Regions from separate parts of the Selenomonas sp. oral taxon 137 str. F0430 genome, predicted to be linked through region 2. Evidence: riboswitches for the same ligand, from Rfam matches in the RefSeq annotation. Region 2 holds a riboswitch; the other holds the start of a gene.
The links. A riboswitch is a leader RNA that binds a small molecule or an ion and turns the genes downstream of it on or off. The one in region 2 is predicted to bind cobalamin.
Positions count from the first base shown of each region.

Region 1: linked by a shared signal. The riboswitch ahead of cobN (cobaltochelatase subunit CobN) and the one ahead of HMPREF9162_RS01170 (hypothetical protein) in region 2 are both predicted to bind cobalamin.

Region 1 covers NZ_AENV01000005.1:495,888-503,497, reverse strand. The annotation lists gene HMPREF9162_RS03610 (TonB-dependent siderophore receptor) at 1-251, opposite strand, end outside; gene HMPREF9162_RS03605 (ABC transporter substrate-binding protein) at 336-1,280, opposite strand; gene HMPREF9162_RS03600 (ABC transporter substrate-binding protein) at 1,321-2,322, opposite strand; gene cobN (cobaltochelatase subunit CobN) at 2,309-5,992, opposite strand; cobalamin riboswitch at 6,132-6,360, opposite strand; gene HMPREF9162_RS03590 (lysophospholipid acyltransferase family protein) at 6,448-7,323, opposite strand; gene lpxD (UDP-3-O-(3-hydroxymyristoyl)glucosamine N-acyltransferase) at 7,325-7,610, opposite strand, start outside.
Region 2 covers NZ_AENV01000003.1:11,232-18,841, forward strand. The annotation lists gene HMPREF9162_RS01160 (valine--tRNA ligase) at 1-2,188, opposite strand, end outside; gene HMPREF9162_RS01165 (YhcH/YjgK/YiaL family protein) at 2,312-2,782, opposite strand; cobalamin riboswitch at 3,044-3,227, shown strand; gene HMPREF9162_RS01170 (hypothetical protein) at 3,403-3,744, shown strand; gene HMPREF9162_RS01175 (TonB-dependent receptor domain-containing protein) at 3,783-6,227, shown strand; gene HMPREF9162_RS01180 (ABC transporter substrate-binding protein) at 6,344-7,360, shown strand; gene HMPREF9162_RS01185 (iron ABC transporter permease) at 7,366-7,610, shown strand, end outside.

The DNA.
Region 1 (7,610 bases), on a different contig from region 2:
GCCTCCGCAACGTCGCGGTAGTGATTCTCCGCGATCTCCTCGGCGGTCACAACCGCGACGTTCGCCGCCGTCTGAGAAATCTGAGTGGGCACGCGCTCCGCCGTCACAACGACATCCGGCAGTGTATATGTATCACGATCTTGCACCTCATTTGCATACACATCGTTAGTACAATACCCCCCCGTCAGCAGTGCAACCGCAACAGCAGCCGAGAGTTTTCGATGTGCATTCTTTGTGTTCCATGCGTTCATTTCAGTTCCTCCTATATGTTTGAAAGCGGGATATATATCATCGCGTCCTCCTCATACAGGAACGGACGCGCATGATCCGACTGTCTAGCGCTTGACCGCCGTGAGGTGCAGCCCGTCGGGCTGCGCGAACGCGTCGCCGTACGCCATGTACGCAATTTCCTGCGCGCCGAATACGATGTCCTGCGAACCGTTGTAGATGTAGCCCTCGCGCGGTTCGCGCAGTGCGCCTGTCTTGATTGCCTTCAGTGTTGCGAGCGCGGGATCACCGAGGTATTTCTCACGGAACGCGGCGACATCATACGTGCCGTGCGCGTTGTAGGTCGGCAGGAAAAGAATGTCGGGGTCGATGGCGACGAGCTGTTCCTTCGTCATGACCTGCCCCGTGTGTATCCCCAGCTCCGCCATGCCGTTCTTCACGCCCGCATAACCGCACGCGTCGTCAAAGGTCGATCCGATGCCGCCGTACGAGCTCATGAGCGAGATGAGGACAACGGTCTTGCGCTCCGCTGTCGGGATCTTGCTTGTCTCTTCCTTCAGCGCCGCGAGTTTTTCATCCATTTGCCGCACGAGGTCTTCCCCGCGCGCCGGCTCTCCCGCCGCCGCGGCGAGGAGCGTGACGGTCTCTCGTATCTCGTCGATGCTGCGCACGCCCTTGCAGACGACGACGGGGATACCGAGATCGCGCAGGCTGTCGACGATCGTGATGTCTCCCCAGTCGGGCGCGACGACGAGATCGGGATGCAGCGCCATGAGCTGCTCACTCGTCGGCATTCCGATTTTCTCGGGGATATTCTGCGCGATCCCCGCAATGTTCGAGCTGACGGGATCATCCGCGAGTGCGTTGATCGCTGCCATGCGCTCGGGCTCGACCAGTCCCAGCATGGTGATGTCGGTGCTGAGGGAGAGCGTCACGATATGCTTCGGTTTTTCTGCAAAATGCGTGACATGCCCCTGTATATCGGTGACGTCGTAGCCGCCCTGCGGCACATTCTGCGCCGTGTCCCTGCCGCAGCCCGCGAGCGCGAGCATGAAGAGGAGCAGGACGGCAATCGAGAGTCGATTTTTTTCATCATTCACCCTCCACGGCGGTCAAATGACGGTTCGTCGGCTGTGCAAATGCGTCGCCGTAGAGCATCGCCGCCGTCTCCTGCGCGCCGAACACGATGTTCTGCGAGCCGTTGTAGACATAGTGCCCCCACGGATGCTTGATATGCCCCTCGCGCACCGCCGTCATCTGCGCGAGCGACGGGTCGCTCATGTACTCGCGCCCGTAGGTTTCCTCGTTCGAGCTCGGAATCCGATAGGACGGGAGGAAGATATAGTCGGGGTTCGCCGCGACGAGCTGTTCCTTCGTCATGACCGTCCCGCTCTTATTCCCCGCCGCCGCCTTTGCGTTGATCGCGCCCGCGTAGTCGCACATGACGTCAAAGCTGCACCCCGCGCCGCCGTAGCCCGCCATGATGGAGATAAAGGCGACGCTCTTGCCGCGCTCCTCCTCGGGTACGGCGTCCACGCGTGCCTTGAGCGCCGCGAGCTCCGTCTGCATCATTTCGACGAGCTTTGCCCCGCGCTCCGGCTCGCCCACGGCATCCGCCGCAAGACGGATGTTGTAGATCACATCGTCGAGATTGCGCACCTGCCGGCACGCGACGACGGGAATACCGAGCGCGCGGAGGGCGTCGACCTGCTCGGCGGGCATGAAGGGAATCGTAAAGATGAGATCGGGCTTCATGGACGCCGCCTTTTCCACCGAGGGCATCCGCGGGATCGCGTTCGGCACGCGCTGCGCGTATGCCGCCACGTTTGAGTGCATCGGATCGGTGTGCAGCTCGTCGACGGAGATCATGCGCTCCGGCTCGACGAGTCCGAGCACGATCTCGTCCATCGACATGGAGTAGGTCATGATGCGCTGCGCCTTTGCAGGCACCTCGACCTTCGTCCCCTGCGCGTCGGTGACGAAATGCTTCTCCGCGGGCTTTGCCGCCTGATCGCTCCCGCATCCTGCACCGATGATGGTCAGTAAAAATAGGACGAGCAGTAAAATGCCGCCTAGTCGTTTATCCGTCCGCACGTTCCTCCAGCTCTCCTTCCATCGACAGATAGAGTTCCCGCAACTGCGCAAGGGTCTCCTCCTGCGCCCGCCAAAGTCCGCGGTGCGCCGCTTCGAGCAATGTCTCCACGATGCGGTGCAGCGCCCACGGGTTCACCTCGTTCATCCATTCCCGCATGTCCTCGTCGAGCGCATATTTTTCGGCATACTTCTCATACATCCAGTCCTCCATGACCGCGCTCGTCGCATCCCATTGGTAGCTGTGCGCGAGATAGGAGGCGAGGTCGGAGGCGCCCTTGTAGCCGTGTTTTTTCATGCCGTTGATAAATTTCGGATTCATCGCCTCGGCGCGGAAGATGCGCTTTGCCTCCGCCTGCACCGTGCGGACGCAGGTGCGCCGCCGGTCGGAGCTGTCGCCGCTGTAGGAGCGCGGCGCTTTCCCCGTGAGGGCGCGCACGGTCGCGATCATACCGCCGTGGTACGCGTTGAAATCGTCCGAGCTGAACATGTGCGTCTCGCGGTTGTCCTCGTTCTTGATTGTGACCGCAAGCCCCGCCATGCGCCGCCGAAAGATCTCCGGTTCGTAATTGCCGCACACGCCGCCGCTGTAGGCGTGTCCGGAAAAACGCGTATAGACGGCGGCGAGGTCGTCAAGCGTTTCCCACTCCTTGGATTCGAGCAGTGCGCCGATGCCCGCGCCGTATGCGCCGGGCGGGTCGCCAAAGATGCGGTAGGACGCCTTTTCCCATGCGGTCGCTTCATTTTCGCCCGCGGCGATCAGCTCCGCGGTGTCCTCCTCCATATGTTTGCGGATATAGTTCTCCTCATGGGATTCGTCGAGCGCGCCCGCCATGCGTGCCGCCTCATCGAGCCAGCGCGCGCCGTCGGGCATGGTATCGCGGAACAGTCCGCTGATCCGCCCTGTGACGTCGATGCGCGGACGCCCGAGCTCCGCAAGCGGGATGACCTCGATGGCGCGCACGCGTCCGCTCGGCTGCTGCCATACGGGGCGTATGCCCATGAGGTAGAGGAACTCAGCGATGCATTGTCCGTGACTGCGCATGTTTGAGCCCGCCCAGAGGACGATGCCGACCGCCTCGGGATAATGCCCCTCCTCACGAATATAGTCCTCAATCACGGCGTCACCGAGCTGCTTTCCCAGCTCCCACGCCGCGGGCGAGGGGAGTGTGCGCGGGTCGATGCCGAAGAAGTTGCGCCCCGTCGGGAGCAAATCTGCCCCGCCGCTCGACGGCGCGCCGCCCGGCGCAGGCTCGATATATGCGCCCGAGAGCGCCGTTACCGTATGCGTGATCTCCTCGTCCGTGCGCCGCAAATTCTGCACGATATCCGTGCAGATGTAGGAGAGAACGCGCGCAAGCTGCGCCCGCATCTCCGCATTGCATTCCTCCTCTCTCAGCGTTTCCATAACCGCATCCACGGCATCCGGTGCGAAATCCTGCGCCATCAATGCGGCGACGAGCCGTGTTCCCAACTGCTCAAGGCGGTCAAGCGCCATGCCGTAGGTCGTGCCGTCGGGGAGCAGTGTCCCGCCCGCATCGAGCAGTGCGTCATAGTCATATCCCTGCCCGTCGGCGAGTACGCGTGTGAGTGTGGGAATGTCGCCGTTGTCCATGCGGACGAGGGATTTCACATAATCGACGCGATCCTCTTCGGGCGGCATCCGTCCGAGTACATGAAGCCCCGTGCGAATCTGGAGATTTTTAAGATCTGTGATGTAGTTGTGCAGGCGCAGCGCATACGATTCGAAATCCTCCTCCTCGGGCACCTCGTCCTCGAGATGCGCCGCGCGCGCCGCTTCGCGCACAAGCTCCGCGGCGGCGTCCGCCGATTCGGGCTGCGTGCGGGCAAAATGCCCGTACTCGTCGAGTGCGCGCTCGAGCTCCGCAATATCGTCGCACGCGCCTGCAAGGCTCATCGGCGGCGAGAGGTGACTGATGAGACACGCCGCGCCGCGCCGTTTTGCCTGAATGCCCTCGCCGACAATCGTCATCCAGTAGGGATAGATGTCGGGCAGGTCGCCGATGGAGATGTCGGGGTAGCACGAGGGCGAGAGTCCCGCGTTCTTGCCCGGGAGCCATTCAAGCGAGCCGTGCGTGCCGACATGGACGACGGCGTCCACACGGCGTACCGTGCGCAGCCAGTGATAGAACGCAAGATAGTGATGCGTCGGCGCGGCGTCGGGCGAGTGGAGGAGTTTCCCCGGATCTTCGCCGAATCCGCGCGGCGGCTGTATGGTGATGAGGATGTTGCCCTTTTCGATGCCGGGCAGGATAAAGGTGTCGTCCGCAACGAGCACGTCGCCCGGCGGTTCGCCCCAGTCGACGCACATGCGCTCCCGAACGCGTGCGGGGAGCGTTTCAAAGTAATCGCGGTAATCCGCCGCCGGGAGACGCCCGCAGGCATTTTGAATCTGCGCGTCGGTCAGACAGCGGCGGTCGTTCGTCGCCTGCGCCGTGATCTCGTCCATGAGCGCCTGCGCCGTCTCGGGGATGTCCTCGACGCGGTATCCCGCCTCCTTCATCGCGCGCAGGAGACGCACGACGCTCTCGGGCGAGTCCAGCCCCGCCGCACTGCCGATGCTCGCGTTCGTGGGCGGATAGTTGTGGAAAATAACGGCGATCTTCTTCTCGGCATTCTCTTTGCGCCGCAATACGGCATAGCGATGCGCCCGCCGCGCGAGGAGCTCCATGCGCTCGGGGAGCGCGACATAGACGGACAGCCCGTCCTCCATGCGCTGTTTCGCCGCGATCGGCACGGCGTGGATAGCGCCGTCGAACTCCGGCAGGCTCACGCTGATGGAGACCTCCATCGCGTTCATCCCGATGAGGGAGTCCTCCCACTCCACGCGCTCGGCGAGTATCGTATACGCCTGCAGCCACGGCACACCGAGCCGTACGAGTTCTTCGATCGGCGTCCCCGCCGCGTGCAGGGAAAATTTCAAGCAGCTCACGACGACGTCGACCGCCGGCTCCCCGTCACGGTAAAAGTAACGGTGCAGCGTCTCCGCAAACGGCGGCGAACCGAGCTCTGCGTTCGCAAGCGTATTCGTAAATACAGGGATGACGTTCAGCCCCGCCGCTTCAAAAGCGCGCACGAGCGCCGTGTGATAGGTGAAATCGCCCATGATCCACTCGGAGCGGTAGAATACGATGCCCGCCGTCGGACGCGCAGGGTCGACGTGCGCCGCACGGTACGCCGCGATGTCGGCGCAGTTCCCCCGGTAGTCGGGATGCCACACGCCGTGCCACGGCTGTTCCTGCGGCGGCGGCACCTCTCCCGTATAGCCCCCGAAGCGTGCCGCGAGATAGAACATCGCACCGCGCACGTTCTCCTCCCCGTCAAAGCGGAAATAGCGGCGCAGCTCCATCAGATCGTCATCCGTCATGCCATGCGAAATACGCTCCGCCCCGCTGTTCTCTACGAGGAACGCATGGCATTTCCGCGCGCGCAGGAGATAGGCGGATGCACGTTGAAGAAAGGGGCGATCCAGCCCCGTCCCCATCCATAGGAAGAGCACGGCATCCGCCGCCGCCGAGATGCGCATGTGGGCGGGCGACCATTCGTCCTCGCCCTGCACATAGTATGCCGCACAGGAGACGCCCTCCGGCAGCGCGAGACGTCCCGCCATATAATAATTTCTCGATACGTTGGTATAAAAGGCGATATGCATAACGCCGATAACTCCTTGTTATGATGCCGCGGACAATAAAAAAATCCACCCCTCGGTGGATTCTACGCGCCGACCTGCGGCACAATGCGGTCAATGCTCTGCCGACGCTGCAAATCCCCTCCCCATCGCTCGTGGGTCAAACGGTGACTGTCGGTAGGGCAGTTCTCCCGGCTCAGGTTCACAGCTCCTCTGCACCTTCCCAAAGCAACAGCTTCAGTGGCTCTATCGAAAGACGCACATTTTCACCTTTCGGCAAAAACATCGCGCTTTTCTGCAAATTTGCTCCCCAATACGGTGGCGTGACCGCGCCGGAAACGCTCCGGCTTCTCTATTAAATCCTTGCGGATACCCAACCCGTGCAGTACGGGCGGTACACCACGCAAGATGCTGCGTGCACCGCTCTCTCTGCACATTCTATATTATTTGCGCTTATTATAACATTGATTTTATTCTTGTCAAGTGCTGCGCTCACGAATAGATTTCCATCGATCGTGCAGCCAAAACCATTCCTCCGGGTATTTCCGCACCCATGCCTCGATACGATCGTTGACGTACTGCGTCGTTTGGCGGATATCCGCTTCCTTATCCTCGGTCTTGGGCGCACGGATCGCAGACTCGACGAGGAGCACATGATGCCCGTTCGGCTCCCGATGCATGAACACGGGGAAAATCGGAACGCTCCGGAACCGTCCGATGGACGCCGCGCCTGTGAACGCGTTCGTCTCCCGGCCGAAAAAATCGATGATGATGCCGTCACGCAGACTCGGATCCTGATCGCTGATGAGTCCGATGATCCAGCCCTCGGCGAGCATCCGGAACATCTCACGCACACTGCTGCTGTAGGTAATGTGCATCCCGACGAGTGTGCGGTACTCATTGATGAAGCGATCCATCCCCGCCGAGGACTGCTTCTTGGCGACGCCGACGAGCGGGTAGCCCGCACAGGCGAACGCCCCTCCCATGAGCTCCCAGTTGCCGCTGTGCGAGGTCGCAAAGATCGCGCCCTTGCCCTCCGCCATGACGGCGTTCAGCTCGTCCACCGCGCCGACGATCGTCACATAGTCCGACATGTGCTCCTTCATCACCGGGAAACGCAGCACTTCCATGAGCATCGTGCCAAAGCGCAGGCTGCTCGCACGCGCGATGCGATCCGCCTGCGCCGCGTCCGTATGCAGGCAGCGCATGACCTGTTCGCGTGCGAGCCGTTTGCGTTTTGCCGGGACGAAGATCCATGCGATTTTTGCGAGCGCTTCGCCGAGCAGCATCGCCGCGGTATGGGGCAGCAGACAGATGAGACGGCTGAGGAGTTTTACCGCATAGTAGGAAAGCATCTCAGGCGTCCCCGGAGAGCTTCTTTTCGAGCGCCTTCAGCTTTTTTGCCATCTCCGGCAGACGACGGATCGCTGCCTGTACGCGCAGCCACTCGGCATGAGACTGCACCGGGAACCCTGCGCCGAACGTCCCCTCCGGCATATCGCCGATGATGCCCGAGCGCGCGGCATAGACCGAGTTTGCGCCGATGTTGATGTGCCCGACCGTGCCGACCTGCCCGCCGAACGTAACGTTGTGCCCGACCTTCGTTGATCCGGAGATGCCCGTCTGCGCAACGATAAGACAG
Region 2 (7,610 bases):
GCTCCGCCGCCGCATCGAGGTCGCTCTCATGCCCCGCCGGCCAGTGTGCCGTCATGATGCTCTCGCCCTCATGCGGCAGCTTTTGCCAAATCTCCTCCGTGAGGAACGGCATGAAGGGATGCAGGAGACGCAGCGTCCGCTCGAGCACGGTGCGCAGCACATAGAGCGCCGTATTCTTCGCGCGGACATTCTCTTTATCGTAGAGCCGCGCCTTCGTCAGCTCGATGTACCAATCGCAGAACTCGCTCCAGAGGAACTCATAGATCGTGCGCCCCGCCTCGCCGAGCTCGTATTTCTCGAGGTTCGCCGTCACGTCGCGCGCCGTCACCGCACAGCGCGAGAGAATCCAGCGGTCGGCGAGCGTATAGTCCTCCGCCGCGGGGACGAAGGAGGTGTCCGCCCCCTCGAAATTCATCAGCATGTAGCGCGATGCGTTCCATATCTTATTGGCAAAATTACGCGCCGCCTCGACGCGCTCCCAGTAAAAACGCATATCGTTGCCCGGCGTATTGCCTGTGATGAGCATGAACCGGAGCGTGTCCGCGCCGTATTTCTCAATGACCTCGACGGGATCGATGCCGTTGCCAAGGGACTTTGACATCTTGCGTCCCTCGCTGTCGCGCACGAGCCCGTGGATGAATATGTCGCGGAACGGCACGTCGCCGCCGAAGCGCAGCCCCATCATGACCATGCGCGCCACCCAGAAGAAGATGATGTCGTAGCCCGTGACGAGCGCCGCCGTCGGGTAAAAATGACGCAGATCCTTCGTATCGTCCGGCCATCCCATCGTCTCAAACGGCCAAAGCCCCGAGCTGAACCATGTGTCGAGGACGTCCTCGTCCTGCCGGATCTTCGTCGAGCCGCAGTGCGCGCACGCCGTCAAATCCTCACGCGAAACGCTCGTCTCGCCGCAGTCGTCGCAGTGCCACGCGGGGATGCGGTGTCCCCACCAAAGCTGACGCGAGATGCACCAGTCGCGGATATTCTCGAGCCAGTTTTCATAAATCTTCGTAAAGCGATCGGGCACAAAGCGGATACGCCCGTCCCGCACCGCCGCGATCGCGGGCTCTGCAAGTTCCTCCATGCGGACGAACCACTGCTTTGAGACGAGCGGCTCGATCGTCGTGCCGCAGCGTGAGCAGTGTCCGACCGCGTGCTCATGTCCCTCGGTCGAAACAAGTGCGCCGATCTCCTCGAGCTCCTTCACGAGCGCCTTGCGGCAGGCATAGCGATCCATGCCCTCATAATGCCCCGCGCCCGCGGTCATCTTCCCTTCCGTATCGATGACGATGATCTGCGCCAGATTGTGCCGCAGTCCCATCTCAAAGTCGTTCGGGTCGTGCGCCGGCGTCACCTTGACCGCGCCCGTCCCAAATGCGGGATCGACATAGGCGTCGGCAAAGAGCGGGATGCGCCGTCCCACGACGGGCAGAATCAGCGTTTTCCCGACGAGATGTTTGTACCGTTCGTCGTCCGGGTGTACCGCGACGCCCGTATCGCCGAACATCGTCTCGGGGCGCGTGGTTGCGATCTCGACGTACTCGTCCGTCCCCTCGATCGCATAGCGCAGATGCCAGAGATGCCCCTCTTCCGTCTCGTGGTTCACCTCGATGTCGGAGATCGCCGTCGTGCAGGACGGGCACCAGTTCGTGATGCGCGTGCCTTGATAGATGAGCCCCTGCTCGTAGAGACTGACGAACGCCTCGCGCACCGCACGCGAACATCCCCCGTCCATCGTGAACCGCTCGCGCGCCCAGTCACAGGACGAACCGAGCATCCGCAGCTGATACATGATGCGGTCGCCGTACTGCTCCTTCCACGCCCACACGCGCTCGAGGAACTTCTCGCGCCCGAGGTCGAACCGCGTCGTCCCCTCCGCGCGCAGCGACTCCTCGACCTTTGCCTGCGTCGCGATGCCCGCATGGTCGCAGCCCGGCACCCAGATGACGTTCTTCCCGCGCATCCGCTGATACCGCACGAGGATATCCTGCAGAGTATTGTCGAGTGCATGCCCCATGTGGAGCTGTCCCGTCACATTCGGCGGCGGGATGACGACGCTGTACGGTTCGCGGCTCTCGTCCGCCTCTTGATGAAAAAATCCGTGATCTTCCCAATACGCATACCATTTCCGCTCAAAGGAAGCGGGATCGTAGTTCTTCGGAATATTGGCGCCCTGCTCTTCTGACATCTATTTCGTTCCTCCCGAAAAAAGCGCCCCGTCCCGAGGGGGACGAGGGCGCCCGCACATCGTCGTTTATTTTGGTATGAAATACTACGTAAGAGTAGCACAAAACAATATTTTTTGCAAGGATCACGACGTCATGAGAGACGAATGAACCTTAACGACCGCCTTGCGGATCTCCATCGGCTCGCCTGCTGCGACCGTCGGGCGGTGGATTTCCCCCGGCGCAAAGATCGTCACCGTCCCCGGCACGGCGTCGATATACTCCGGATCGGGCGTCCCGCGGTAAAAGATCAGATCGCGCTCGGGGATGCGCGCCGCGACCTCTCCCTCTGTGCCCTGCGGCGCATAGTGCAGCCGCTCCGCTCCGCGCGCGAGGTACTGCACATCGTAGTACTGCTCGTGCGCCTCCGCGCGCTGATCGCCGTACCGCCGCGTCACCGCGTCGAACACATCCGCGTACATATCATCGCCCGCAATCTCCACGCGCCCCGCCTGCATATTTGCAATATCGCGCAGATGCAGCACCTGCAGCGCCTTTTGAATCGGCGCCGGCAGCGACTTATCCTTCACCATTTCCTTTAGTTGTCCGGTTTGCATATGTTGAACCTCCTTCATTGAATCCTATATTTCACGGCTGCCGCAGGAAGCTTTCCGTATCCTGCCCAAAACAATATCCACAAAATACCGCGCCAAGCGGTTCTTAAACCTCATTCTACCGAATCAAACGCATTCATGCAAGACAAAATCACTTCCTAATAAACATTCAATATTTTTGCATATTCTTTTTTTCTGTTCCACCCGAATCCATCTTGACAAATTCCATTCCCCTATAATACAATAAGCGCGCATTATAATATCATAAACTTAAACGGAACAGGTGTCCTTTGGACTTAATAGGGAATTCGGTGTAAAGCCGAAGCGGTCCCGCCACCGTAAGGAAGAGCAATACTGTATGATGTCACTGGGGAGATCGTCTCCTTGGGAAGGCGCAGCTGCGCGATGATTCCGAGCCGGGAGAACTGCCTGTTTGACGCTCACCGCCTGACCCACGAGCGATGGGGAGGAGAGCCGCGCCCACAGCGGCGGTATGACGGCATTTTCCTGCGCGGAGAACGCCGTTTTTTTGTGAGATTTTTCCAAAAGGGGGTGAGGAAATGCGTTTATACAGGATGTTGTTCTTTGCTCTTCTGCTTGTCCTGTGCACAGGCGGCAGAGGAATGGCGGCGGAGGTCTCGGACGATCCGATGATGCTCGAGTGGACGACGACGAAGGTCTGGATCTCGGGCGGCGAGCTGTGCGTGTCCGGCATTTTTGAAAATCGACGCGACGACATCACTGTCACGGCGCTGAACGACTTCACAATGCAGATCACATTCACGCGCGCCGACGGCACGACCTACCAATTCGTCGGCACGCCGAAGCGCCTGCCCATGTGCAAAGTCCCTGCGGGTGAGACAAAACGGCTGACACTGAACTTCGGCTCATTCGAAGGACAGTGGAAAACATGGGTCACGGAGCAGAACTACGAATTCTCTTACATCAACGGAGCGCGGTGGTAATCCGCAGCCCCTAGAAGCGTCAAGGAGGAACTATCGGTATGAAGAAAAAGCAGCTGTCGGCGCTGATTGCCCTCGCATTCGTGTCCATTGGGGGGGGGCATAACGCCGCCTATGCCGCACATGATGAAAATCTCAATTCGTATACGCTGGATGACGTCGTCGTCTCGGCAGAGCGTACGAAGGATCAGTTCGGCGACACGATTACAGAGCAGTCCTATTATCGTACGGGCGGTGACGTCAAAGTCATCACACGCGAGGAGATCGAGAAACGTCATTACGTTGATCTGACCGAGGCAATCAAGCGCATTCCGGGCATCACGTTCCAGAATCCCGGCTACCGCGGCGGCGAGTACGGCTATCAGTTCTACAACAACGGAGTCTCCATCAACGGCGACACACGCGTCATCATTCTCATCGATGGACGCCGTGTGGACAATCTCACAAGTACGCGCGTCGGCGGCAACAGCAAAACCGGCACCAAGTCGACAGGCGTGAATCTCGATCAGCTCATCGGTATGGAGAGCGTCGACAAGATCGAGGTCATCAAGGGGCCGGGTGCCTCTGTATACGGTCCCGATGCAACGGGCGGCGTCATCAACATCATCACGCGCAAGGGCGGCGAGCAGCAGAAAGGGACGCTTGATCTCTCCACGGGGGCATGGCACAAACATAATTATGCACTGACGCTCTCGGGATCGGCACTTCCCGATCACAGCCTGCGCTATTTCTTCACGACAACCCGTTCGATGAGCGGCGATACGAAATTCGTGGACGGCGTTGTGGGCGGCACAGGCACGCTCGGCGGATCCGAGTACAAGGAAGACGCTCTGAATATCCGTCTGGACAAGAAGCTCAGCGATAAGCAAAATCTCAAGCTCTGGTATAATTTCAAACAGGGAAAAGACGGCTATCCGATCTCCGTGCCGAGCCTCAAATACTGGAACGAAGCCGATTGGGACAGAATCATATTCAAGGCGGCTGTCGGCGACCTTAACAGCAACAATGTATTACAGGATATGACTAATTCGCAAGGTAAATGGGTGCCAAAACGTGGTGACACAGACGTCCCTGGCTACCGCAATCTCTTTGCACTTGACGGGCAGGTCTATCGCTCGTTCAGTAAGTTCAAGGACAATGACTGGGAACTCATGTGGACGTTCAATAAAGAGAACGGCATGGAGAGTTTCCTGCGTCTTTATAGTCAGAACCACCGCTATTCCAACCGGGATTATTTCCGTTGGCGCAGAGACGGAAAGAGCGCAAAAGATCTTGCTGACGAATACCGCGCCGCATTCCCAAGCGGTGCAACGAACGAACAGCTGACGCAGTGGATTCACGAGCATCTTGCGCCGTTCCCGGGCGGAGATCAAGCCAGGGTCAAGGAGTGGCTTGAGGCGACGGGCGGAACGGCAAAGGAGCCGACCAGTTGGCAGGAAGAACGCAACCGCGGTATTCAAGTGCAGTATGCAAAGTCCCTCGGCAAGAACGATATCATCGCCAGTATCACCTATGACCGTGCGAAGAACTACAGCAAGAAGCTTGAGGACGACGGTTCTGTTGTCTCATCACATGTCGGACGCAACTCCATCCTCGGCTATGTGCAGGATAAAATTCATGTTTCGGATAAATTCGATATTACTCCTGCGCTGCGCTATTCCTACTACTCCTCCTACGAATCAAATACGGCAGGCGACAAGGTGCAGGGCAAAGGATCGTCACGCACCGTGACACCGGCGCTCAATCTCCAATACACATTTGACTACTCCACCGATCTCTATTTCGGCTGGACACGCATCTACCGTCCCCTGCGCCAAGGCGACTATACCTCGACCGACGGCGTATTCAACACGCCGCTGGACGACGAGCGCGGCGACGCATGGACGCTCGGCATCCGCAAGGAGTTCTCCGAACATACGTCGGCAGCAGTCCACTATGACTGGACACGCATGAACAATGCCATTGCAACGCTCCCCATTTGGAACGGTACGAAATTCACGAGTACGGCGGTCAACGCGAAAGAGGATAAAAAATCCTTCAATATCACCGTTGATCATAAACTGAATAAATACGTGACAATGAGTGCTTCCTACTCACATATGCTGGACAAGTGGATGGCAAAGAACGGTTGGATTCTCGATCCGAGTTGGGGATATCAAAACAGCACGGACATCAATACGCAAATCAACCGTCTGCGCCCGCAAAACCACTATGCGCTCAATATTTCTTACGAGAAGGGCAGACTCTATACGGGGCTGCTTGCCAACTGGTACACAGGTGCAAGTACCAACGCCTTTACAAGCAGCCGCTTCCTCATTCTCGATTGGAATCTCAACTATGAGCTGCAAAAGGATATGACGGTATACCTCGTGGTCAACAACCTGACGAACAAGGCATACGAGACGTCATACAGCAGCTATCTCGGACTTGGCGGCGCGGCAATGCCGGGGCGGAGCTGGATGATCGGCGCGCGGTACAATTTCTAATGCGCCGCGGCATATAGACCGCTCCCTAGGGGCTGTTGCATGATGCAATAGCCCCTTTTTGAGCAGCGCAAACACATACGCCGCCCCCGTAACGCCGTATTTTTGAGGTATATCTCATGTATAAATTGTTATTGCCGGCGCTGTGCGCCCTTCTCCTCGCCGCCTGTGCGCCGATCGTCCGCGTCAATGAAGATGCGGCGCAGACACCCGCGCCGGCGGATGTGTCGCCGCGCGCCGGCTATCCCGTGACGATCGAGAACATCGACGCCAAGGGCAACCCGGCGACGGACACATACGACGCCCCGCCCCGCCGCATCGTCGCCGTGTGGCAGAACTCTATCGAGACGCCGCTCGCGCTCGGTGCGGGCGATCGTCTCATCGCGGGCATGGGCGTCCCCGATCGAAAATATCTCAGCCCCGCATATCAAGAGGCCTATGACCGCATTCCCTATACGAGCCTTGAAAATCTTGACGTCGAAACCGTCCTCATGATGGAACCGGATCTCATCATCGGATGGGCGTCAACCTTCTCCCCGAAGGTGCTGCGCGGTACGGATTTTTGGCATGCGCGCGGGATTCACACCTATATCGCCCCCTCCTCGTCCGCCGCACGCGCAAGAAAAACCATCGACGACGAGTGCCGGGATATTCTGAGCCTCGGTAAAATCCTCGGGCATCCGGCGCGCGCAGAGGAACTCGTCCGCGCCATGCGCAGCGAAATCGCTTTCGTCGCGGAGCAGACGCGTGACGCTGCGCGCCGCCCGCGCGCCCTTGTCATCGAGCCGATGGGCAGAGATATCCGCGCGTACGGGGACAACTCCCTCGCGGGCGATATCCTGCGCGCGCTGCACGCGGAAAATCTCGGCGCGGACGGGTTGAATCTCAGCCTCGAACAGATCATCGAGATGGATCCGGATGCGATTTTCCTCGTCGTCGTGGAGTCGGATTACGACCGCGCGGCGGAAATCAAAGCGCGCTTCTGCGACACTCCCGCGCTGCGCGGCCTCTCCTGTATCCGTGCGGGGCGCGTCGATACGCTCCCCCTCTACACGGTTTACAGTGCCGGCACGCGCACGTACGACGGCATCCGAATCATCGCCGCAGGGCTTTACCCGTCACTTTATAAGGAGTAAAATATATGCGGAACTTTTTTCAAAAATGGGGCGTGCTCGGCGTCTGTCTCCTGCTCCTCCTGCTGCTCTGCGCGGCGATCTTCTGGGCGCTCGGCATCGGTACGGTGCATCTGCCCGCAGAGGCCATTTGGAGCGCGGTCGGCGCACAGTTCGCGAGCGGCACGCCCGTCGACGCGCCGGGTAAAGGTCCGGTACACGACATTGTTTGGCTCCTGCGCCTGCCGCGCCTTCTCCTCGCCGTCGCCATCGG